Regions from separate parts of the Kitasatospora sp. NPDC048298 genome, predicted to be linked through region 1. Evidence: riboswitches for the same ligand, from Rfam matches in the RefSeq annotation. Region 1 holds a riboswitch; each other region holds the start of a gene.
The links. Region 1 has a riboswitch for cyclic di-AMP ahead of ACGF0D_RS10035 (transglycosylase family protein). Riboswitches for the same ligand answer to the same signal wherever they lie in the genome.

Region 1 (5,460 bases):
TCGTGCGGGTGGCTTGTGGAGGAGCGGGGTGGCGCCTGGGAGTGGGAAGTCGGCGGGCTCGACTTCCTGTGCGGGCGCGGGTCTGGTCGAGGCGTTGGCCCGGGGCGGAGTGGAGTGGGAAGTCGGCCGGGCCGACTTCTCGTGTCGCGGCGGGACTGGCCGGGCGGGAGCGAGGGCGTGGGAAGTCGGCGGGTTCGGCGTTCTGCGCTGGTGGGGGCGTGGCTGGGGGCGGAGGTAGGTTCGGGGTGTGACGACGAATGTTCCGGGCGCGAAGTTGATCCTGCTGACCACCACCCACCGGGTGGCTCCCGGGCTGCTGGCGTGGCCGGCGTGGGAGGCGTTGCGGTCGGCGGGGCGGGTGTTGGTGGGGGACGAGGGGCATCCGCAGGTGGCGGCGGTGCGGCAGGCCGGGGTGGGCGTGGAGGTCGTGCCGGCCGGGTCGGCGCCCGCGTTGGCGCGGCTGCTGACCGGGCAGCCGGCCGGGGGCGGGCCGACGGTGTGGCTGGGCGGCCCGGACGGGGACCCGGGGCTGACCGACGCGTTGGCGCGGCTCGCGGTGGAGCGGGCCGGCGAGGTGCCCGAGATCGAGGTGCTGCCCGGCTCGTACGACCTGCCGGGGTCGCGGCTGCTGGACCTGGTGACGGTGATGGACCGGCTGCGCTCCCCGGGCGGTTGCCCCTGGGACGCCGAGCAGACGCACGAGACCCTGGTGAAGTACCTGGTCGAGGAGGCGTACGAGCTGGTCGAGGCGATCGAGGACGGGGAGCGGCAGACGCTGCGCGAGGAGCTGGGCGACGTCCTGTTCCAGGTGTTCTTCCACTCCCGGATCGCCGAGGAGCACCCGACCGACCCGTTCACCGTCGACGACGTGGCCGGGGACATCGTCGAGAAGCTGATGTACCGGCACCCGCACGTGTTCGGGAACGTCGAGGTCGAGGGCGCCACCGAGGCGGAGGCGAACTGGGAGCAGCTGAAGGCGGCGGAGAAGGCGGACCGCGAGTCGGTGCTGGACGGCGTGCCGTCCGGGCTGCCCGCGCTGGCGTACGCGGCGAAGCTGGTGTCCCGGGTGCGCCGGTCCGGGTTCACCGGGATGCCGGACGAGCCGTACGAGCTGCCCGCCGAGCTGACCGCCGACTCGGCGGGCCGGCTGCTGCTCGCGGTGGTGCAGCGGGCCCATGACGCGGGGGTGGACGTGGACGCGGCGCTGCGGTCGGCCGCGCGCGGTTACCGGGACGGGGTGCGCGCGGCGGAGGGTCTCGAGCCGGACGGGGAGTAGGAGCTCAGGCCGCCGTGGCGGTGTGCTCCGGGCGCCGCTGCGGCGGGACGAGTTCGCCGATGGCCTCGCCGACGAGGAGGACGAGTTCGGCGAGCCGCTCCAGGTCGAGGTGGTCGGGCAGGTCGGCCAGCGAGATGATCCGCTCGCCGCCCGGGCCGGCGACGGCGAACAGGTCGATCGGCCCGAGGTGCTTCTCGGCGGTGTCGACGAGGGCGGCGACGTCGCTGGGGCGGCGGATGTCGCCGCAGACGCCGACGACGGGGCAGCCCGGCCGGTCGAGTTCGGTGGCGAGGTCCTCGGCGACGCCGACGTACTGGTCGGCGATCAGCATTCCGGCGGCGCCGGCCGCGGAGAACCGGCGGGCGAGGCCCGCGCCCGACCCGCCGTCGAGGACCGCGATGACGACGACTGACCCGCTGACCCGCATGGCCTGCTCCTCCCTGTGGGCGACACCGCACCGGCGCCCACGCGTACTGCGGAGGATCGTAGGCACGTCCTGACCCTCCGCAACAGGGATTACCCCTCAGGTGACCAGGCTCACGCCCGCCCCGCGGCCAAGAGTCGGCCAAGAGCTGTCCACGGACCGTCCACGACCCGTCCACGGACGGTCAACGGCCCGGCCACGGCCTGTCCATGAGCCGGCCGTGAGCCGGCCGTGACCCGGTCATGACCCCGCCGCGGAGCGCCGCCCGACGGGCGCGGCCCGCCGGAGGGCGGGTGCGCCGGTCGCACCGGATACGGTCGGTCCATGCCAGCTCAGCCCGACCCCGCCCGGCCCGCCGCCGCGTCCTCCGATGCCCCCGCCCCGCAGCTGTTCACCTGGGAGTTCGCCTCCGACCCGTACCCCGCCTACGCCTGGCTGCGCGAGCACGCCCCGGTGCACCGCACCACCCTGCCGAGCGGGGTGGAGGCCTGGCTGGTGACCAGGTACGCCGACGCCCGGCAGGCGCTCGCGGACAGCCGGCTGTCGAAGAACCCGGCGCACCACAGCGAGCAGGCGCACCGCACCGGCCGGGTGGGCATCCCGGGGGAGCGGCAGGCGGACCTGATGACCCACCTGCTGAACATCGACCCGCCGGACCACACCCGGCTGCGCCGCCTGGTGTCGAAGGCGTTCACGCCGCGCCGGGTGGCCGAGTTCGAGCCGCGGGTGCAGCAGCTCACCGACCGGCTGATCGACGGCTTCGCGCAGCGCGGCTCGGCGGACCTGATCCACGAGTTCGCCTTCCCGCTCCCCATCTACGCGATCTGCGACATGCTCGGGGTGCCGGCCGAGGACCAGGACGACTTCCGCGACTGGGCCGGGATGATGCTGCGACACACGAAGCCGGGGCAAGGCGGCGGCCAGCGCGGCGGCGTGGGGCGGGCGGTGAAGCGGATGCGGGCGTACCTGCTGGAGCTGATCCACCGCAAGCGCGCGGACCTCGGGGACGACCTGATCTCCGGTCTGATCCGGGCCAGTGACCACGGTGAGCACCTGACGGAGAACGAGGCCGCGGCGATGGCCTTCATCCTCCTGTTCGCGGGCTTCGAGACGACCGTGAACCTGATCGGCAACGGCACGTACGCGCTGCTGCGCAACCCGGAGCAGCGCCGGCTGCTGCAGGAGTCGGTGGCGCGCGGGGAGAGCGCGCTGCTGGAGACCGGGATCGAGGAACTCCTGCGCTACGACGGGCCGGTGGAGCTGGCGACCTGGCGGTTCGCGACCCGTCCGCTGACCATCGGCGGGGTGGACATCCCGGTCGGCGACCCGGTGCTGGTGGTGCTGGCCGCGGCGGACCGCGACCCGGCCCGGTTCGCCGCCGAGAACACCCTGGACCTGGCCCGTGCGGACAATCCCCACCTGGGCTTCGGGCACGGCATCCACTACTGCATCGGCGCTCCGCTCGCCCGGTTGGAGGGGCGTGCGGCGCTGGCCTCGCTGCTTTCCCGGCTGCCCGATCTGCGGCTCGCGGAAAGCCCGGACGCCCTGCGCTGGCGCGGTGGCCTGATCATGCGTGGGCTGCGCGAACTACCGGTGGAATTCAGTCCGGAGGGCCGCTCTCCGCATACCCCTCCGTACACCCCTTCGCAGGCCTCTCAAACGCCTCCGACCTGCTGAGATCACGCTGACTGGACGTCGCCGATCGCCCGCCGACGGGGGTGTGAACACCCATCAATCCGGACATAACACCGCCGTTGGTAGGCGATCGAACACGGGCCGTAATTGTCGTGTGATGTCGACGATATGAGCTTGTGATTGTCCTGATGATCTGTCTACTCTCCCTGGAGTTCGCAGCTGCGGACCTCGTGCGCGGAACGCCGAATCCTGCCCGCCGCGCCCGGGAAACCGACCAGACCCTGGGCAGGGGCGGGGGAACCAGGTTTGTTGCCGTCTCCCACGGCTTGGGGTGAAGCCGCCCGAGCGGAATCGTTTCCGCGCACGGCGGCCGGGCCACCTCCCGGTCCGAACCCGACAGCTCACCTCGCAGGCGTGCGGAGAGGGACCTCTTCATGCTGTTCGTTGGAACTGGCCGTCACCGTCGTCGCACCCAGGCCGAGAAGGCCATCGCCGTCGCCGGTGTGGCCGGCGTCGGACTCGCGATGCCGCTCCTCACCGCCACCGGCGCCTCCGCCGCCCCGGCCTCCACCTGGGACGCCGTCGCCCAGTGCGAGAGCGGCGGCAACTGGGGCATCAACACCGGCAACGGCTTCTACGGCGGCCTCCAGTTCACCTCCAGCACCTGGAAGGCGTACGGCGGCACCGCCTACGCGTCGCAGGCCAACCAGGCCAGCAAGGCCCAGCAGATCTCGGTCGCCGAGAAGGTGCTGGCCTCGCAGGGGCCGGGCGCCTGGCCGGTCTGCTCCCAGAAGGCGGGTCTGGCCAAGGGCGGCGCCGCGGCCGTGGTCGACACCTCCTCGGACGCCAAGCCGCAGTCCGCCCCCAAGCAGCAGACCCCGAAGCCCGCCGCCAAGCCGGCCGAGAAGCCGGCCGCGCAGCAGCCCGCCGCCCAGAAGCCGGTCCAGAAGCCCGCCGCGCAGCCGGTCCAGCAGGCCGCCCCGCAGCAGCAGGCGCAGCCGCAGACCCCGGGCTTCTCCGGCAAGGCCGGCTGGGACGCCGACGCCAAGGTGTTCTGGTACCAGAACAACGGCGCCTGGTACTGGACCAGCCACCAGAGCGTCTACCAGCAGTACGCCGGCCAGGCCGCCGCCCAGCCGCAGTACGCTCTGCTCGCCGCCCAGCAGGCCCCGCAGGCCGCCGGCCACGACTACACCGTCCGCGCCGGGGACACCCTGTCGACCATCGCCGCCGCCCAGGGCGTGTCCGGCGGCTGGCACGCGCTGTACGACCAGAACCACGCCACCGTCGGCGGCGACCCGAACCTGATCATGCCCGGCCAGGTGCTGCACCTCGGCTGAGCCGTCGCACCGGCCGTCACCTGACGCCGTCGTCACCCCGGCCGTCACCCGACGCCGTCGTCACCCCCGTCGTGACCCGACGCCGGTGTCGCTCCGCCCGCCGTCCGAAGGGGACCGGTCCTACCGGTCCCCTTCGTCCGCATTCGCCCGCTCCGGTGGGACAAGCTGGGACAAGCAGGTGAACTACCGGTGGGTAGTGGGGCCACACGCTGAGACGGGACCGAGGCGGACGTGGCCCCGGGAGCCCGGGCGGTTAGGCTCTGGTCGTAACGACTCCGCAATCGTCCTGCTGACAGCACCCACCGTCAGACCGGACCCTGCTTCCGCAAGGAGATGCCTCGTGCCGTCCATCGATGTCGTCGTAGCCCGTGAGATCCTCGACTCGCGCGGCAACCCCACGGTCGAGGTCGAGGTCGGCCTCGACGACGGCAGCACGGGTCGTGCCGCCGTCCCGTCGGGTGCCTCCACCGGTGCCTTCGAGGCGCTGGAGCTGCGCGACGGCGACAAGAACCGCTACTTCGGCAAGGGCGTCGAGAAGGCCGTCCTGGCCGTCATCGAGCAGATCGGCCCGGAGCTGGTCGGCTACGACGCCACCGAGCAGCGCCTGATCGACCAGGCCATGCTGGACCTGGACGCCACCCCGGACAAGTCCTCGCTCGGCGCCAACGCCATCCTGGGCGTCTCGCTGGCCGTCGCGCACGCCGCCTCCGAGGCCAGCGACCTGCCGCTGTTCCGCTACCTGGGCGGCCCGAACGCGCACGTCCTGCCCGTCCCGATGATGAACA
Region 2 (5,460 bases), on a different contig from region 1:
CGTCCTCCAGCACCACCCGCCCGATCCGCACGTACAGTTCCGGCCGCCACCGGCGCACCGCGAGCGCCAGCGCCACCCCGCCCGCGAACACCCCGATCACCAGGTACGGGATCAGCCGGAACAGCAGCGTGTGCGCCGCCGCCCCGGCCGCGGCGTCCTTGTTGAGCACCAGCAGCACCACCACCCCGGCCATCGCCACCCCGCCCACCAGCGGCGCGACCAGCGTCCGGAACCAGTGGGCGGTCTCCGGGTGCCGCCCCCGCACGTGGAAGTACCCGACCACGGCGAAGGAGCAGAGCGTCTGCACGACCAGGATCGCCATCGTCCCGAGCAGCGCCAGCAGCGTGTACAGGTGCGCGTACGGGTCCATCCCGGCCGCCAGGAACCCCGCCACCAGCCCCACCGCGATCACCGACTGCACCACCGAGGCGACGTGCGGCGAGCCGTGCCGCGGATGGGTGCGGCCGAGCCCCCGGTGCAGCAGCCCCTCCCGCCCAATCGCGTACAGGTAGCGGGCCGCGCACTGGTGGAAGGCCATCGCGCAGGCGAACGAGCCGGTGACGACCAGCCATTGGAACACCTTCACCGCCCAGGCCCCCAGGTGCGCGCCGAGCGGGTCGAAGAACAGGCTGTTGCCGTCCTTGCCCGGCACCGCGCCGTTCGCCACCGCGATCGCCCGCTCGACCCCGTTGCCGGACACGATCATCCAGGACACGAAGACGTAGAGCAGCCCGACCCCGATCACCGACACCAGCGTCGCCCGCGGCACCACCCGCTTCGGGTCGCGGGACTCCTCGCCGTACATCGCGGTGGACTCGAACCCCACCCAGGACCAGAACGCGAAGAACAGGCCGAGCCCCGCCGCGGCCGCCGAACTCCCCACCCCCCTCAGCGCGTTCAGCGGGTTCACGGCCGCGAGCACGATCCCGTCCGGGCCGCCGCCGGAGAACAGCACGGCGAACGAGACCGCACTCAGCACCCCGATCTCCAGCACCAGCGCGACCCCGAGCACCTTGGCCGTCAGGTGCAGGTCGAACCAGGCCATCACCCCGATCACCGCCGCCCCGGACAGCGCGTACCAGCCCCAGCCCAGCTCCACCCCCAGCTGCGAACGGACCAGCCCGCGCAGCGAGTACGCGAAGAAGCCGAGGGCCGAGGCCTCGGTGACGACGTACGCGAGCACCGCGAGCAGCCCCGAGGCCATCCCGACCACCCGGCCCAGCCCGTGCGAGACGTAGCCGTAGAACGCGCCGGCCGCGGTGATGTGCCGGGCCATCGCCACGTAGCCGACCGAGAACACCGTCAGCACCACGGTCGCCACGACGTACGCGGCGGGCGCGCCGACGCCGTTGCCCTGCCCGACGATGATCGGCAGGTTGCCGGTCATCGCGGTGATCGGGGCGGCGGTGGCGAGCGCCATGAACACCACGCCGACCAGGCCGACCGAATCGGCCTTCAGCCGGTCGACCCCGTCCTCCCCGGGTCGCTCCCGGCCGGCCGTCCTCCCCGCCACGCCCCCACTCCGGACCGCCATCCGCCCTCCTCGCCTCCGGACCCGCCCGCCCGGCCGGACCGACCGGGCGCTGACCGTCCGCCAGCATGACGTGCCGCGGCCACCCGGCGATGCTCCCGAACCCCTCCGTGACACCGGAGTTGACGCCGCGTTCGACCCGTCCGAACGAACCCGGGAACAGCCGGGCGGCGCGGAAACGGCAGTGGCCGGCCCGGCCGCACGAGGAGTCCTCGTACGGCCGGGCCGGCCTGGGCGTGTCCCGCGCCCATGTCCGCCGTGCGGCGATCACCCGGTCGAGCGGTCACCCGACATGACCATCCCGGAGGATCGTTTCGCCCCGCAGCGACGGTGGTTCCGGAAACCCTCGGAGTTCAGCCGTGGGTCAGAGCGCGACGCCGTGCGCGCGCAGGTAGGCGACCGGGTTGATGTCCGAGCCGTACTCCGAGCCGTTGCGGATCTCGAAGTGCAGGTGCGGGCCGGTCACGTTGCCGGTGGCGCCGGAGAGGCCGATCTGCTGGCCGACGGTGACGGCCTGACCGATCCTCACACCGATCGAGGAGAGGTGCGCGTACTCGGCGTAGTGGCCGTCGGCGAGCTTGATCTCGACCTCGTTGCCGTAGGCGCCGCCGTTGCCGGCCTTGACCACGACACCGTTGGCGATGGCGCGCAGCGGGGTGCCGGTGGAGGCGACGAAGTCCTGGCCGGTGTGGTGGCCGGAGGCCCACATCGAGCCGGCCACGCCGTAGGCGGTGCCGAGCCTCGGGTTGGCCAGCGGGGCGACGAAGCCGGAGGTGGCGGCGGCGACCGGAGTGGCGGTCACGGCCTGGGCCGGGGTGGCGACCTGCAGCTGGGTCTGCAGCTGCGCGGACGGCTTGGCGACCTCGGTCCGCACCTGAACCTGGTCCTGCGCCTTGGCGGCCTGGGTCGCGGGAGCGGCCGGGGCGGCCGGGGCGGCGGGCTTCGCCGGAGCGGAGTCGGCCGACGGCGCGACGGCGTGGCCCGGCAGCGCGAGCTGCTGGCCGGCGAAGATCAGGTTCGGGTTGGCACCGACGACCGAGCGGTTCCGCTCGTACAGCGCGTGCCAGCCGCCCTCGACGTTCTTGACCTCGGCGATCTTGGACAGGGTGTCACCGCTGACGACGCGGTAGCTCTCCTGCGCGGCCCGGGCGGCCGGAGCGGTGGCCGGAGCAGCGGCCGGAGCGGCCGACTCGGCGCCGGCGGAGGCGGCGGCCTGCGCGACCGGCGCGGCCGGAGCGGTGTGGGCCTGGGCACTCATCGCGGTGACGAGCGGGAGGGCGAAGGAGACACCGGTGACGGCGGTGGCGATGCCGATGCGGGCGGCGCGGGGCAGGGCGATACGACGAGCCTGAGCAGGCATGGAAGTTTCCTCTCCGACGCCTGCGAGGTGAGCTGTCGGGTTCGGGCTGGAGTTGCCCGGCCGCATGCGCGGCTTCACCCCTAGCCGGTCCTGGACGCCCGCGCCCTGAGGCGCGAACTCCGGTCCGGCGACTTACCTGTGGGTCCCCCGCTCCTGCCGTACAGAGTTCGTTTCGAACCACCGGGCAGCGGCAGGACTCGGCGTTCCACCCGGCGGATCCGTCCGGACTGGCCGGGCGGTCGCTGAACTAAAACCCATCCGTTCGGGTGAAGCAATGTCGATCTTTGAAAGCGCAACCATTCCCCCTCCCCCGGTGACCCTCCGCAGGCCGGAGCCCACGATCCGTACACAATCCATTCACCCCCCGCCACTGATCCACGACCCTGCGCCGAGATCCGCGACGCTGCGCAGCCGCCTACTCACACCCCGCCCACCGTCAACACACCCACCGGTGACCCTTGTCACGTGCGCCCCGGCAGCGCAGGATTCGCCCGTGGCCACCTCAGAGGCCGGCACCCTGCGCCTGAGCACCGCGCAGGGCCGCTGGGTACTACTGGCGACGGTGCTCGGCTCCAGCATGGCGATGCTCGACGGCACCGTGGTGAACGTCGCCCTGCCCCGGATCGGCGCCGACCTCGGCGCCTCCCTCGCGTCCCTGCAATGGACCCTGAACGCCTATCTGCTCACCCTGGCGGGCCTGATCCTGCTCGGCGGCGCACTGGGCGACCGCTACGGGCGGCGCAAGGTCTTCCTGATCGGCGTGGTCTGGTTCGCCATCGCCTCCGCCGCCTGCGCCGCCGCACCGAACATCCACGTGCTGATCGCCGCCCGCGCCGTCCAGGGCATCGGCGGAGCACTGCTCACCCCCGGCTCGCTCGCCATGCTCCAGGCCGTCTTCCACCCTGACGACCGCTCGGCGGCGGTCGGCCTCTGGTCCGGCCTGGGCGGGGTGTCGGCCGCGGTCGGCCCGTTCCTCGGCGGCTGGCTGGTGGACGGACCCGGCTGGCGCTGGATCTTCCTGCTGAACCTGCCGCTCGCCGCCGCCGTGATCGCCGTCGCCACCCGGTCGGTGCCGGAGAGCCGGGACAAGGACGCCTCCGGCCGCTTCGACGTGCTCGGCGCCGTGCTCGCCGCCCTCGCCCTCGGCGCGATCACCTATGCGCTGACCGCGGCCGGCGAGGGCCTGTCCCCCACCGTCTGGGTCAGCGGGGTGATCGGGGTGGCGCTCGGCGTCGCCTTCGTGGCCGTCGAGCGCCGCGCACCCGAACCAATGCTGCCGCTCGGCCTCTTCTCCTCCCGGCTGTTCACCGCGGTGAACCTGGTCACCCTGTGCGTGTACGCGGCGTTCAGCGGCGTCTTCTTCCTGCTGGTGGTGCAGCTCCAGATCGTGTCCGGGTTCTCGCCGCTGGTCTCGGGCTTCGCCCTGGTGCCGATCACCGTGCTGATGCTGCTGCTGTCCGCCCGTGCCGGGCGCCTCGGCAAGCGGATCGGCCCGCGCATCCCGCTCACCGTCGGCCCGATGCTGTGCGCCGCCGGGGTGCTGCTGATGCTGCGCATCGGCCCGGACTCCTCGTACTGGGTGGACGTGCTGCCCGCCGTCACGGTGCTGGGCTGCGGCATGACGCTGCTGGTCGCACCGCTGACGGCGACCGTGCTGGCCGCCGTCGAGGTCCGCCACGCGGGCATCGCCAGCGGGGTCAACAACGCCGCCGCCCGCGCGGCCGGCCTGCTCGCGGTGGCCGCCCTGCCGGCGCTGGCCGGGCTGAGCGGCGACGCCTACCGGGTGCCCTCCTCGGTCGACGCCGCCTTCCACACCGCCATGCTGATCTGCGCGGGCCTGCTGGTCGCCGGCGGGCTGATCGCCTCCGCGACCGTACGGGGCAACGTGCTCGCCCCCGAGGAGCAGCCGGTGGCCGAGCCGAACTGCGACTGGCCGTGCGGGCCCACCGCCCCGCCGCTCGACCCGGGCCACGTCCCCGTGACGCGCGAGGGCCCCGCCACCGGTCCGGCGGCGGGGCCCTCACCCAAGGGCTGACGCTACGTCAGAAGGCGCTTCCCGTCAGGGAATGCCACCCGTCAGAGAATGTCGGCGGGCGCGTACTTGGCGGCCTCCGGGTAGGCGGCCGCGACGGCCTCCACCTGGCGGACGACCTCGGCGACCTGGGCGCCGGCCGCGCCGGTGAAGGACAGCTTGTCGGCCAGCAGCGCGTCCAGGGCGGCCCGGTCCAGCGGGATCCGCTCGTCGGCGGCCAGCCGGTCCAGCAGCTCGTTCTCCCGGGCGCCGGCGCGCATCGCCAGCGCGGAGGCGACGGCGTGCTCCTTGATGACCTCGTGCCCGGTCTCCCGGCCGACGCCCGCGCGCACCGCGCCCATCAGCACCTTGGTGGTGGCGAGGAACGGCAGGTAGCGGTCCAGCTCGGCCTCGATCACGGCGGGGAAGGCGCCGAACTCGTCGAGGACGGTCAGGAAGGTCTCCAGCAGGCCGTCGAAGGCGAAGAACGCGTCCGGCAGCGCGACCCGGCGCACCACCGAGCAGGAGACGTCGCCCTCGTTCCACTGGTCGCCGGCC
Region 3 (5,460 bases), on a different contig from region 1:
CGGATTGTAGGCAAAGCGCCCGGACCGACGCCGAGGACGCACCGGGTCCGCACGGCGCTCACGTGAATCCCGCACGGCAGCCGACTGCAAGCCTGACGGGCAGATGTCCTACGATCTCCGGCATGAGCACCGCAGCCATCCCGGGCGCGCCACTGCCCGTCCGCACTCCAGGCTCCCGTGCGCGGGGGCGCCACCGTCGTCCCGAGCGCCCCGAGATCCCGGCCGGCGCCCCGGCCCTGGTGCTCGCCGTGCCCGCGACCGCCGGGCCCGAGTCCCGCTCGGTCGTCGAGGAGCTGCTCTCGATCGTCCGCACCGAGCAGAACGGCGTCCAGACCGCGGTCGGCTACCTCCCGGGTGACGGCACCGAGGGCGCGGACGGCGAGGACCGCACCGTGGCCGAGCTGCTGACCCTGGCCGCCGAGGCCGGGCTGCCGATGCCCGTCCTGGTGCCGCTGGTGCCCGGCCCGCACACCTTCCTGACCGAGCTTCACGCGCTCGCCGCCGAGTACGGCGCGCCCGTCACCGACCCGCTGGGCCCGCACCCGCTGCTGGCCGAGGCCGTGCACGTCCGGCTGTCCGAGGCCGGGCTGGCCCGGGCCGACCGCGCCCGGCTGTTCGCCATCGCGACCGCCGCGGACGGCGTGGTGCTGACCACCGTCGGCGGCGAGGACGCCGCCGCGGCGGCCGGCATCACCGGCGTGCTGCTGGCCGCCCGACTGGCCGTGCCGGTCGTCGCCGCCGCGCTCGACGTGCCCGGCTCGGTGGCCGCGGCCGTCAACCACCTCAGGGAGACCGGCTCGCAGCGCCCGGCGCTGGCCCCGCTGGTGATCGGCCCGGAGGCGGACTCCGAGCTGCTCGCCACCGCCGCCGAGGAGACCGGCTGCCCGTCGGCCGCGCCGCTGGGGTCGTACCCGTCGGTCGGCCAGCTGATCGCCTCCACGTACCTGGCCGCGCTGCCCACGCCGTCCCCGGAGGACCTGGCGCGGGCCGAGGCGGAGGCGGCGGCCGCCGCCGAGGCCGAGGGCGTCGTGGAGGGTGCTCGCGGCGCCCACGCGGCCGCCGAGGCGCCCGCCGGGCAGTAGTCGACTCCGCGCGCCGCTCAGCGCGCTCGGAAGGGCCCGGAACGGCTTGCGTTCCGGGCCCTTCGCTTTACCCCTCCCACTCCCACCGCCCGAGCGTCGTCACTCCCGGGTCGCCCCTCCCGTGCCACCCTCCCGCCGGGATGCGGACGACAATGGCGCGGAATGTCCGTTCTGGCGGTATTTGAAAGGGAATAGGGAGCGCGGGGCCAGGCATTCGAATCGCGACCACTCCCCCACCGTCAGGGTGCGCCGACTCCGCGACTCGACGCGCCGTCACGTCAGCCCTGAGGTGGAGCCAGTTGTCGACTTCAGCAACGACATTGCCCGAAAACGATCATTTGCGATCATGGGTGGCAGCAATTTTGGCAGTTCCCACTAAACCGTGATGCACATCACAGTGGTTTGCAGTTTGAACTTGAGTCTGATTAACGTGCTCCCCGTTCGTGACCACACGAACCCGGTTCATCCGCGACGCCGAGTCCTGCCGTCGGATGTCCTGGCAGCGCGAAAACGCACCACGGCAGGAGCGGGGGACCCACAGGTAAGTCGCCCCGGACCGGTCTCCGGAACGGTCCAGGGCTAGGGGTGAAGCCGCGCCCACCAGCGCGGCCGGGCAACTCCAGCCCGAATCCGACAGCTCACCTCGCAGGCGTGGGAGAGGACTCCGTCTTCATGCTGCCCACCAACGGCACCAGCCTGCCCAGCCGCACCCGCCGCGTGATCGCCGCCCTCGGCGTCGCGGGCGTCGGCCTCACCGTCCCCTGCCTCACCTCGGGCACCGCCTCGGCCGCCTCCGTCGCCACCTGGGACAAGGTCGCCCAGTGCGAGAGCGGCGGCAACTGGAGCATCAACACCGGCAACGGCTTCTACGGCGGCCTCCAGTTCACCTCCAGCACCTGGTCCGCCTTCGGCGGCACCGCCTACGCGGCGCGCGCCGACCTGGCCACCAAGGACCAGCAGATCGCGATCGCCGAGAAGGTCCTCGCCTCGCAGGGCCCGGGTGCCTGGCCCGTCTGCTCCGTCAAGGCCGGCCTGACCAAGGGCGGCACCCCGGCCGCCGTCGACACCTCGGCGGGCTCGACCACGGGCTCGACCGCTTCCAAGCCCGCCGCGCCCGTCCAGAGCGCCAAGCCGGCCGCTCCGGCCGCGAAGCCCCAGGCCCCCGCCACGAAGCCCGCCGCGCCCGCCCAGGACGGCGCGCAGGCCACCGCGGGCTCCATCGCCTCCGGCAACCGCGGCGACTGGGTCCAGAAGCGTCAGCAGCAGGCCCAGGACGGCGACTACACCGTGGTCGAGGGCGACTGGCTGTCCTCGATCGCCGACCAGCACAACGTGCAGGGCGGCTGGCAGCGGCTGTACGAGCTCAACCGCGGCACCCTGACCGAGGGCCCGGACACCATCTACCCGGGCCAGCAGCTGTCCTTCGGCGGTGCGAACGGCTCGGACTCCACCGGGTCGGACCGCTCCCAGAAGTCCGGCCAGTCCGCGAACGGCGGTGCCGTGAACGCCCAGCCGACCGCGCAGACCCCGGCCCCGGCCGCCAAGCCGGCCACCAAGCCCGCGCCGCAGGCCCAGACCCAGGCTCCGGCCGCCACCGGCAGCATGGCCGCCGCGGTCGCCTTCGCCGAGTCGAAGGTCGGTCAGGCGTACGTCTACGGCGGCACCGGCAACGGCGGCTGGGACTGCTCCGGCCTGACCCAGGCCGCGCTGCGCGCTGCGGGCGTCTCCGTCCCGCGCGTCGCCGCGGACCAGGCCGCCGCCAGCACCCACGTCTCGCTGGACAGCCTCCAGCCGGGCGACCTGCTGTTCTGGTCCAACAACGGCAAGGACTCCGGCGTCTACCACGTCGCGATCTACGTCGGCAACGGCAAGTACGTCGAGGCCGCCAACCCGAGCTCGGGCGTCCGCGAGCAGAGCATCGCCAACTGGGCCCCGGACTTCGCCGGCCGGGTCTGAGTACGGCGCGCAGTCGGACAGCCGACGGGCTTCAGCTGACAGGTAACAGGTAACAGGTAACAGGTAACAGATTTCATCATCTGTCAGCTGTCGCCCGAACGCTGACCACCCACGCCCCCGGGGAGAGTCTGGTCGCTCCCCCCGGGGGTTCCGGCGTACCTCCGGCCGTATCCCCGTGGTGGATCCCCGCTCCAACGGGCATGCTGCTGCTCTGCACCCGAGGACACCCGAGGAGGAGTCCACATGGCCCAGGTCACCGTCACCCTCGACGCGAACCTCGCGATCGACGTGATGATGCTCTCCGGCACCAAGAACCCCCAGGACGCCGTCGAACTGGTCCTGCGCGACTACCTGGCCCGCGGCCGCCGCACCGAGACCCGGACCGGCGACGCGGCCGACGGGCACCGTCTGACCGCCGACCGGCCGACCACCCAGGAGGGCTGACCACCCGACGGCCGCCACGACCGGCCGCGCGCACGCCGAAGGGCCCCGGAGGGCAACCGCCCTCCGGGGCCCGCGCGTCGGCCGCGGCCGCCGGGATTCAGCGCGCGCAGGCCCCCGTGGACCCGCGCATCACCAGCTCCGGCTGGAACATGAACTCGCCCCGCTGGGCGGCGTTTCCGCCGACCTCCTCCAGCAGCGCGTCCACCGCCGCCGTGGCCATCGCCTCGACCGGCTGGCGGATCGTGGTCAGCGGCGGCTCCGTGAAGGCGATCAGCGGCGAGTCGTCGAACCCGACCACCGACACGTCCTGCGGCACCGACAGCCCGCGCTGGCGCACCGCCCGGATCGCCCCGAGCGCCATCATGTCGCTCCCGCAGACGATCGCCGTGCAGCCCTTGTCGAGCAGCGCGCCGGCCGCCGCGTGCCCGCCCTCCACGCTGAACAGCGTGTGGTGGACGAGGTTCTCGGCCGATTCCGCGCTGTGCCCGAGCACCTCGCGCATCGCCGCCGTGAAGCCCTCGATCTTGCGCAGCACCGGCACGTACCGGCGCTGCCCGACGGCCAACCCGATCCGCTCGTGCCCGAGTTCGGCCAGGTGCTGGACAGCCATCCACATCGCGGCCCGGTCGTCCGGCGAGATGAACGGCGCGTCGATCTTCTCGCTGTAGCCGTTGATCAGCACGAACGGCACCCCGCGCCCGGCCAGCCGGGCGTAGCGGTCGTGGTCGGCGGTGGAGTCGGCGTGCAGCCCGGAGACGAAGACGATGCCCGCCACTCCCCGGTCCACCAGCATGTCCACCAGTTCGTCCTCGGTGGACCCGCCCGGCGTCTGGGTGCACAGCACCGGGGTGTAGCCGTGCCGGCTGAGCACCTGCTCGATCACCTGGGCCAGCGCCGGGAAGATCGGGTTGCTCAGCTCCGGCGTGATCAGACCGATCAGCCCGGCGCTGCGCTGGCGCAGGCGGGTCGGCCGCTCGTACCCGAGCACGTCCAGCGCCGCCAGAACGGTCTGCCGGGTGGCGGCGGAAACGTTCGCCTTGCCGTTGAGCACGCGGGAGACGGTGGCTTCGCTGACCCCCGCCTGCGCCGCGATGTCTGAGAGTCGCGCCGTAGTCACGGTCCCAGAGCCTATTCCAACCACGTCAGACCGCCCACCAGCCGGTGCTGTCCGGTGCGAGCACCGTCTCGCCGCCGTCCACCACGAGGTCGGCCGAGGCGAGCAGCAGCGTGCCCGGGGCCGCGATCCGCACCGGCTCCCCGGTGGTGTTCACGGTGCAGACGAAGGCGCCGCGGCGGAACGCCAGGGTGCCCTCGGGGCTCTCCAGCCACTCGACCCCGGTGCCGGCGCCGAGGTCGGGCTGGGCCCGGCGGACGGCCAGCGCGCTGCGGTAGAGCTCCAGGGTGGAGGTCGGGTCGCCGGTCTGCGCCTCGACGCTCAGCCCGGCCCACTCGGCCGGCTGCGGCAGCCAGGACGGTCCGCCGGCCACCGGGCCGAAGCCGTACGGGGCCTCGGTGCCGGACCACGGGATCGGGACGCGGCAGCCGTCGCGGTAGCCGTCCTGGCCGGCCTGGCGGAAGAACGACGGGTCCTGGCGGACCTCGTCGGGCAGGTCGGTGACGTCCGGCAGGCCGAGCTCCTCGCCCTGGTAGACGTACGCCGAGCCGGGCAGCGCGAGCATCAGCAGGGTGGCGGCGCGGGCGCGGCGCAGGCCGAGTTCGCGGTCGCCGGGGGTGCGGATCTGGGTGCCGAGGCCGGGCTCGTTGGCGAACCGGGTGGCGTGCCGGGTGACGTCGTGGTTGGACAGTACCCAGGTGGTGGGGGCGTCGACCGGGCGCATCGAGTCGAGCGAGAGGTCGATCACCTCGCGCAGCGCGGTGGCGTCCCAGTCGGTGCCCAGGTACTGGAAGTTGAAGGCCTGGTGCAGTTCGTCCGGGCGGACGTAGTTGGCGGTGCGCTGGACGGTCGGGGTCCAGGCCT
Region 4 (5,460 bases), on a different contig from region 1:
GGCCCCGCCGCCGCACCGGGACGGGCGGCCGTCGAGCGGGAGTCCGGTGGCAGACGTTAGCGAGTCCGGGCAAGCGAGTCCAAACCCCTCCCAACCCGAATATTCGACCCCTAATCGGACATCAGCTCGATCCGCCGGAAAAGCCGCAGGCCCGGCCTTCCCTGGGGAAGGCCGGGCCCGGAGGCGTCCGAGCGGGGATCAGACCCGCACGATGGAGGCCAGCGGCATGTTGCCGACCGCCTCGTAGCGCACCGACGCACCCGGCTTGGGAGCGTGCAGCACCTGGCCGTTGCCGGCGTAGATGCCGACGTGGTGAGCGTCGCTGTAGAAGATCAGCAGGTCGCCGGGCTGGGCCTGGGAGATGTCCGAGCCGATCCGGGTGCCGGCCCCGGCCTGCGCCTGCGAGGTGCGCGGCAGCGACACCCCGGCCTGGTTGAACGCCCAGACCATCAGGCCGGAGCAGTCGAAGGAGCCCGGGCCGGTGGCGCCCCAGACGTACGGGCTGCCGACCTTGGACGCGGCGTACGAGAGGGCGGCGGCACCGCGCGAGCTGCCCGCGGCCACCTTCACCGGAGCGGCGGTCGAGCCGGTCGCCAGGTTGCCGCGGCTGTTGTCGCGCGAGGCGCGGTCGGCCTGCTGCTGCTGCGCCTGGGCGGCGTCGGCCTTGGCCTTGGCGTCGGCCGCGGCCTTCTCCTCGGCCTGGCGCAGCGCCTGGCGGTCCTGCTCGGTCAGGGTGTTGAGCAGGTCCTGGGCCGCCTTCAGCTTGCCCTGGACCTCGTCCTTGGAGGCCTTCAGCTGCTGGGTGGTCGACTCCAGCTCGGCGAGCTTGCCCTGGGCCTCGTTGCGGTCCTGGTCGAGCTTGCGCTGCTGCTCCTGGAGCTCCTTCAGCTGACCCTTCTGGGTGCTGCCGGCCTGGTTCAGCGTGCCGGCCTGGCTGAGGAAGTTGTCCGGGCTGGAGGAGAACATCAGCTGGACGGTCGGGGATATGCCCCCGTTGCGGTACTGCTCGCCGGCGATCTCGGCGAGGCCGCCCTGGAGCTCGGTGACCTGGGCCTGCTGACGGGCCACCTGGTCCTGCAGGCCGGAGACCTGCTTCTCCAGCTCCTGCTGCTTGGCCTGGGCGGCGTTGTAGTTCTCGGTCGCGACCTCGGCCTGCTCGTTGAGCTGGTCGACCTGCCCCTTGACCTGTTCCTTGGTCGGCTGCGGGTCCGCGTGGGCACCCTGCGCGGAGAGGACGACGGCCGCCGCGGCGACACCCGTCAGGATCGAGACGCGGGCGCGACCGGCGGGCTTGGGACGACGATGGGACGCCACGAAGGCGGACTCCTTCTTCCTACATCCGCCTACCGGGTGAGCTGACGGGTTCGGGCCGGAAGCATGCCCTACGACGCCTCACGGCCGTTCCACCGGCCGACCTGGCGCCGATTCACCCCGGAGGAACGTGGTTCCCCGGCTCCGCTCCGCAGCGCCCCCGAATACTGGGCTCCCCTGTCGGGCAGTCGCTTCGACCTGCCCCGCTGCCTCGCGAACTCGGCGGTAACCACCGCCGCCACCCTGGCTGGGCGATCGACAGTGCGGTGGTTCGGAGCATGACCCTAGTAACTGAACCGTGATCCGTTCAAATCCTTGTCAGAAAAAAGACAGAAGATTACCCAAGTTCTTTTGTGAAAATGACCGATGGTGACCACAGGCACACACAAGGCTGATCGGTTCTCAGCATGTGGTCAGGAAAGGGCGGGAAAGCCGAACGCCACCCCCACGGCGAGGGTGGCGCTTTTCACAGGCCCCCGAGGAGCCCCGCGGGCGTGTCGGGCCGTCAGACCCGGCGGATGGTGTTGATCGGCATCGCGTCGGCCTTCATCACCTTCACCACGTCACCGGTGTGCGGCGCGTGGACCACCATGCCGTTGCCGATGTACATCCCGACGTGGTGCATGTCGGAGCCGTAGATCACCAGGTCGCCGGGCTGGGCCTGGTCCAGCGAGGGCACCCGGGTGCCGTAGTGGCCCTGCTCCTGCGAGGTGCGCGGCAGCGAGACGCCCGCCTGCCCGTACGACCAGACCATCAGGCCCGAGCAGTCGAAGGTGGTCGAGCCGGTTGCGCCCCACACGTACGGCGAGCCCTGCTTGCTCATCGCCTTGGCCATCGCCACGGCCGCGTAGCCGCTGGCCGGCGGCAGGCTGCCGAGGTCGACCCGCTCGCTGCCGCGCGAGGCGCGGTCGTCCTGCGCCTGCTGGGCCTTCAGCGCGGCGCGGTCGGCGGCGCTGAGCGAGTTCAGCAGGTCCTGGGCGGCCTTCAGCTTGGTGTTGACGTCCGCCTTGGCCTGGTTGAGGTCCTTGGTGGTGGTGTCCAGCGAGGCGAGCACGGCGGCCGCCTCGGCCTTCTCCTGGTCCAGCCGGCGCTGCTGCTCCAGCAGCCCCTTGAGCGCCTCGGCCTGGCTGGTGCTGGCCTGCTGGACGGTCGAGGCCTTCTCCAGGTAGCCGGACGGGTCGGAGGAGAGCATCAGCTGGACGGACGGGTCGATGCCGCCGGAGCGGTACTGATCCCCCGCCACCTCGGCCAGGCCGCCCTGGAGCTGGGTCATCTGCTCCTGGCTGCGGGCCACCTGGTCCTGCAGCTGGTCGGCCTGCTTGCGCAGCTGGTCGGCCCGCTCCTTGGCGCCGTTGTACTTCTCCGCCGCCTGCTCCTGCTCCTCCTGGAGCTGGTCGATCTGCGCCTTGACGTCCGCCTTGTTCGGCTGCGGCGCGGCGTGCGCGGCCACCTGGGCGGAGAGGGCGACCGCGGTCGCAGCGGCAGCGGTGAGCACGGAGATCCGCGCGCGGCTCGGCTGCTTGGGACGGCGGTGGGAGGCCAAGGGACCGGCTCCTTCTTCCAGCGGACTCACCTGATGGGATGAGATTCCCGAAAATAGGTTTGACGCCAGACCCTAGTGAAGATCTATCCGTTTTGCCACTCCCCCGATGGCATGAACTCGGCCACCCCACACTGACTCCACAGCCCCCTCACAAAGCCCCGGGACCACCCCTGACCAGGAATCACCCGGAATCGGCCGAGGTCAGGGCCGGGCCAGCCGGTTCAACAGCAGCACCGACGCCACGGGGCGCGCGCCCGCCTTCCGCACGCCCTCCGCGACCTCCCGGTCGGTGGACACCACCACCACCGGACGGCCCTGCGGCTCGGCCCGCACCAGACGGCGGATCAGCTCGTCGGCCGTCTCCCCGGTCCGACTGAACCGCACCCGGACCCCGCGCGGTGGCGCCATGATCACCGGGACGTCCAGGTCCTGCCCGTCGAACACGCAGGTGACCTCCGCCTGGGTGCGCTGGGCCAGCATCGCCAGCCCGCCCAGCAGCCGGATCCGCTGCTGCTCCAGCGGCAGCGCCGGATAGCCGGTCTTGGTCACGTTGTAGCCGTCCACCACCAGGTGCACCTGGGGGATCGCCAGCAGCTGGTCCAGCAGCGCCGGATCGTCCTCGGCCAGCCCGCGCCGGGCCACGTCGTGCGGCGAGGCCGCCCCCGGCACCACCGCCTCCACCAGGTCCGCCGGGCGGATCTGGGAGACCGGCAGCGCCAGCTCCCGCTGCAGACCCTGGGCCGACTGCAGCACGGTGTCCAGCAGCAGCCGCAGCCGCATGTCCTCGACGCTGCGCCCCTCGCGGGCCGACCGGCGGCCCTGCTCGGCCGCGGTCTCCAGTTCGGAGAGCCGGTGCCGGAGCCTGCGTGCCTCGGTCTCGACAGCGCCGCGCTCGGCCGCGGCCTGCGCCTTCAGGGCCTCCAGCTCACCGCTCACCCGGCGGGTCTCGGCCTGCGCCCGGCGGGTGTCGCTCTCCAGCGACCGCACCTTCTTGCGCAGCGACTCGGCCTCCTTGCGGACACCGTCGGACTCGGCCCGCTGCCGGTCCAGGTCCGCCCGGGCGGCGGCCCGCACCTCGGCCAGCTCGGCCTGCAGCTTCTCCACCAGCCGGGCCGCCTCCGCGGCCGCGTCCTCGGCACCGGCCCGCTCGGCCTCCTCGCCGGCCTCGGCCACCAGCCGGCTCCAGCCCGCCGAACGCACCAGGTAGGCGGCGGCCGCGACGTCCATCGGATCGGCGGCGCTCGGGACGGTGCCGGACTCCAGCGCCCTCACCAGGTCCGGCTGCCCGAGGCGCAGCCGCTCAGCTATCCGTACCCGGAAGGCCGGCTCCGCCTCCAGCGCCGCCGCCAGCGCCGTGGCCGCGTACTTGGCCCGCCGCACCGGGGTGAACTTGACGTACTGGCGCAGGCTCTGCGGGAGCTCGGCCGGCGGCAGCCCGCCGAGCGCGTCCGAGGCCAGCCCGACCACGCGCCGGCGCACCCCCTCGGGCAGCGGCCGGTCGAGCTTCTCGGCCACGCGCTCCGCCGCGGGCTCGGAGGAGTCGTCCGCCGTCCCGGCCGCCTCGGCCTGGGCCTCGGCCGCAGCGGGCTGAAGCCCCTGGGCTTCGCCGGGCTCCTTCGCTGCGTCCACCACGTCCTCGGCTCCGATCCTGGTCCAGCGGGGTACGGCCGCGGCCGCCCCTGTCGTCACGCTCCGTGCGTCTTGTTCTGTATTGTCCCGTGCGGCGCGGGCGGGTGCTCCGCGCACCCGCCCGCCGCGGCGGCGGGGGTCAGCCCTGCTCGGCGGGGGCCTGCTCCCCTTCGGCACCCGGGCGGGCCACCAGCTCGACCTGGTCCACCGCGTTGCACCAGCGGCAGCGCACCGACTCGATCGTCTCGCTGAGCACCTCGGTCTCCTCGACCTTGGACTCGCCGGCCAGGTCGAAGTGCAGGAACTCGGTCACCCGCGCGGTGCGGGTCACGTCGAAGCGGGTGAGGTTGCCGCACAGGGTGCAGCGCCAGCGCGTCTCGGCGGTCAGGGCGGGGACGGTCATCGGGGGTCCTCTCGGGTGGTCCCTGCGTGGGCTAGGCGCTCCCCCCGGAGCCCCGGCATCGGCGGCGGGAGGCGGGAATGCCCGCCCCAAGCCTATTGCCTGGGGCAACCACCGCGGCCACCGGTCGTCTGAACTCCCCGGCTAGTCCACCTGCCGTAAACCACCGTGTCACCTGCGGTGCCCGGAGGGATGCTTGGCCGCATGGCGCTCGCGGTCCCCGACCACACCGCCGCCCTGGGCGGCCGCCCGGTGGTGCCCGTCCCGGTGGTCAGCTACGCCCTGATCGCCCTCAACACCCTGGTCTTCCTGCTCGGCCCCGCCGCCGGGCTCAACCCGCTGTACGGCACCGGCCAGGCCCGGGTCTGCTCGGAGCAGCGGTACGAGCAGCGCTGGGGCGCCGTCCCGGCCGAGGTGCTGGCCGGACGGCCGCTGACCGCCGAGCAGCTGGCCGAGGCCCCCGACCCGGCCCCCGGCTGCCCGGCCGCCCCGACCCCGGGCAAGCACCCGGCCCTGTCCGTCCTCACCGGGCTGTTCCTGCACGCCGGCTGGCTGCACCTGCTGGGCAACCTGCTCT

Region 2: linked by a shared signal. The riboswitch ahead of ACGF0D_RS18805 (peptidoglycan DD-metalloendopeptidase family protein) and the one ahead of ACGF0D_RS10035 (transglycosylase family protein) in region 1 are both predicted to bind cyclic di-AMP.
Region 3: linked by a shared signal. The riboswitch ahead of ACGF0D_RS12280 (transglycosylase family protein) and the one ahead of ACGF0D_RS10035 (transglycosylase family protein) in region 1 are both predicted to bind cyclic di-AMP.
Region 4: linked by a shared signal. The riboswitch ahead of ACGF0D_RS32580 (NlpC/P60 family protein) and the one ahead of ACGF0D_RS10035 (transglycosylase family protein) in region 1 are both predicted to bind cyclic di-AMP.

What each region holds. Positions count from the first base shown of each region.
Region 1 covers NZ_JBICYZ010000009.1:7,890-13,349, reverse strand. Annotated here, with positions in the region: gene ACGF0D_RS10050 (MazG family protein) at 248-1,276, shown strand; gene ACGF0D_RS10045 (SDR family NAD(P)-dependent oxidoreductase) at 1,281-1,703, opposite strand; gene ACGF0D_RS10040 (cytochrome P450) at 2,025-3,377, shown strand; cyclic di-AMP (ydaO/yuaA leader) riboswitch at 3,598-3,764, shown strand; gene ACGF0D_RS10035 (transglycosylase family protein) at 3,770-4,675, shown strand; gene eno (phosphopyruvate hydratase) at 5,016-5,460, shown strand, end outside.
Region 2 covers NZ_JBICYZ010000023.1:37,714-43,173, reverse strand. Annotated here, with positions in the region: gene ACGF0D_RS18810 (APC family permease) at 1-1,534, opposite strand, end outside; gene ACGF0D_RS18805 (peptidoglycan DD-metalloendopeptidase family protein) at 1,896-2,891, opposite strand; cyclic di-AMP (ydaO/yuaA leader) riboswitch at 2,894-3,031, opposite strand; gene ACGF0D_RS18800 (MFS transporter) at 3,385-4,926, shown strand; gene purB (adenylosuccinate lyase) at 4,968-5,460, opposite strand, start outside.
Region 3 covers NZ_JBICYZ010000011.1:163,419-168,878, reverse strand. Annotated here, with positions in the region: gene ACGF0D_RS12285 (sirohydrochlorin chelatase) at 123-1,082, shown strand; cyclic di-AMP (ydaO/yuaA leader) riboswitch at 1,586-1,747, shown strand; gene ACGF0D_RS12280 (transglycosylase family protein) at 1,734-3,038, shown strand; gene ACGF0D_RS12275 (hypothetical protein) at 3,282-3,482, shown strand; gene ACGF0D_RS12270 (LacI family DNA-binding transcriptional regulator) at 3,580-4,599, opposite strand; gene ACGF0D_RS12265 (glycoside hydrolase family 13 protein) at 4,625-5,460, opposite strand, start outside.
Region 4 covers NZ_JBICYZ010000058.1:18,007-23,466, reverse strand. Annotated here, with positions in the region: gene ACGF0D_RS32580 (NlpC/P60 family protein) at 199-1,314, opposite strand; cyclic di-AMP (ydaO/yuaA leader) riboswitch at 1,325-1,478, opposite strand; gene ACGF0D_RS32575 (NlpC/P60 family protein) at 1,817-2,854, opposite strand; gene ACGF0D_RS32570 (NYN domain-containing protein) at 3,056-4,369, opposite strand; gene ACGF0D_RS32565 (hypothetical protein) at 4,623-4,886, opposite strand; gene ACGF0D_RS32560 (rhomboid family intramembrane serine protease) at 5,088-5,460, shown strand, end outside.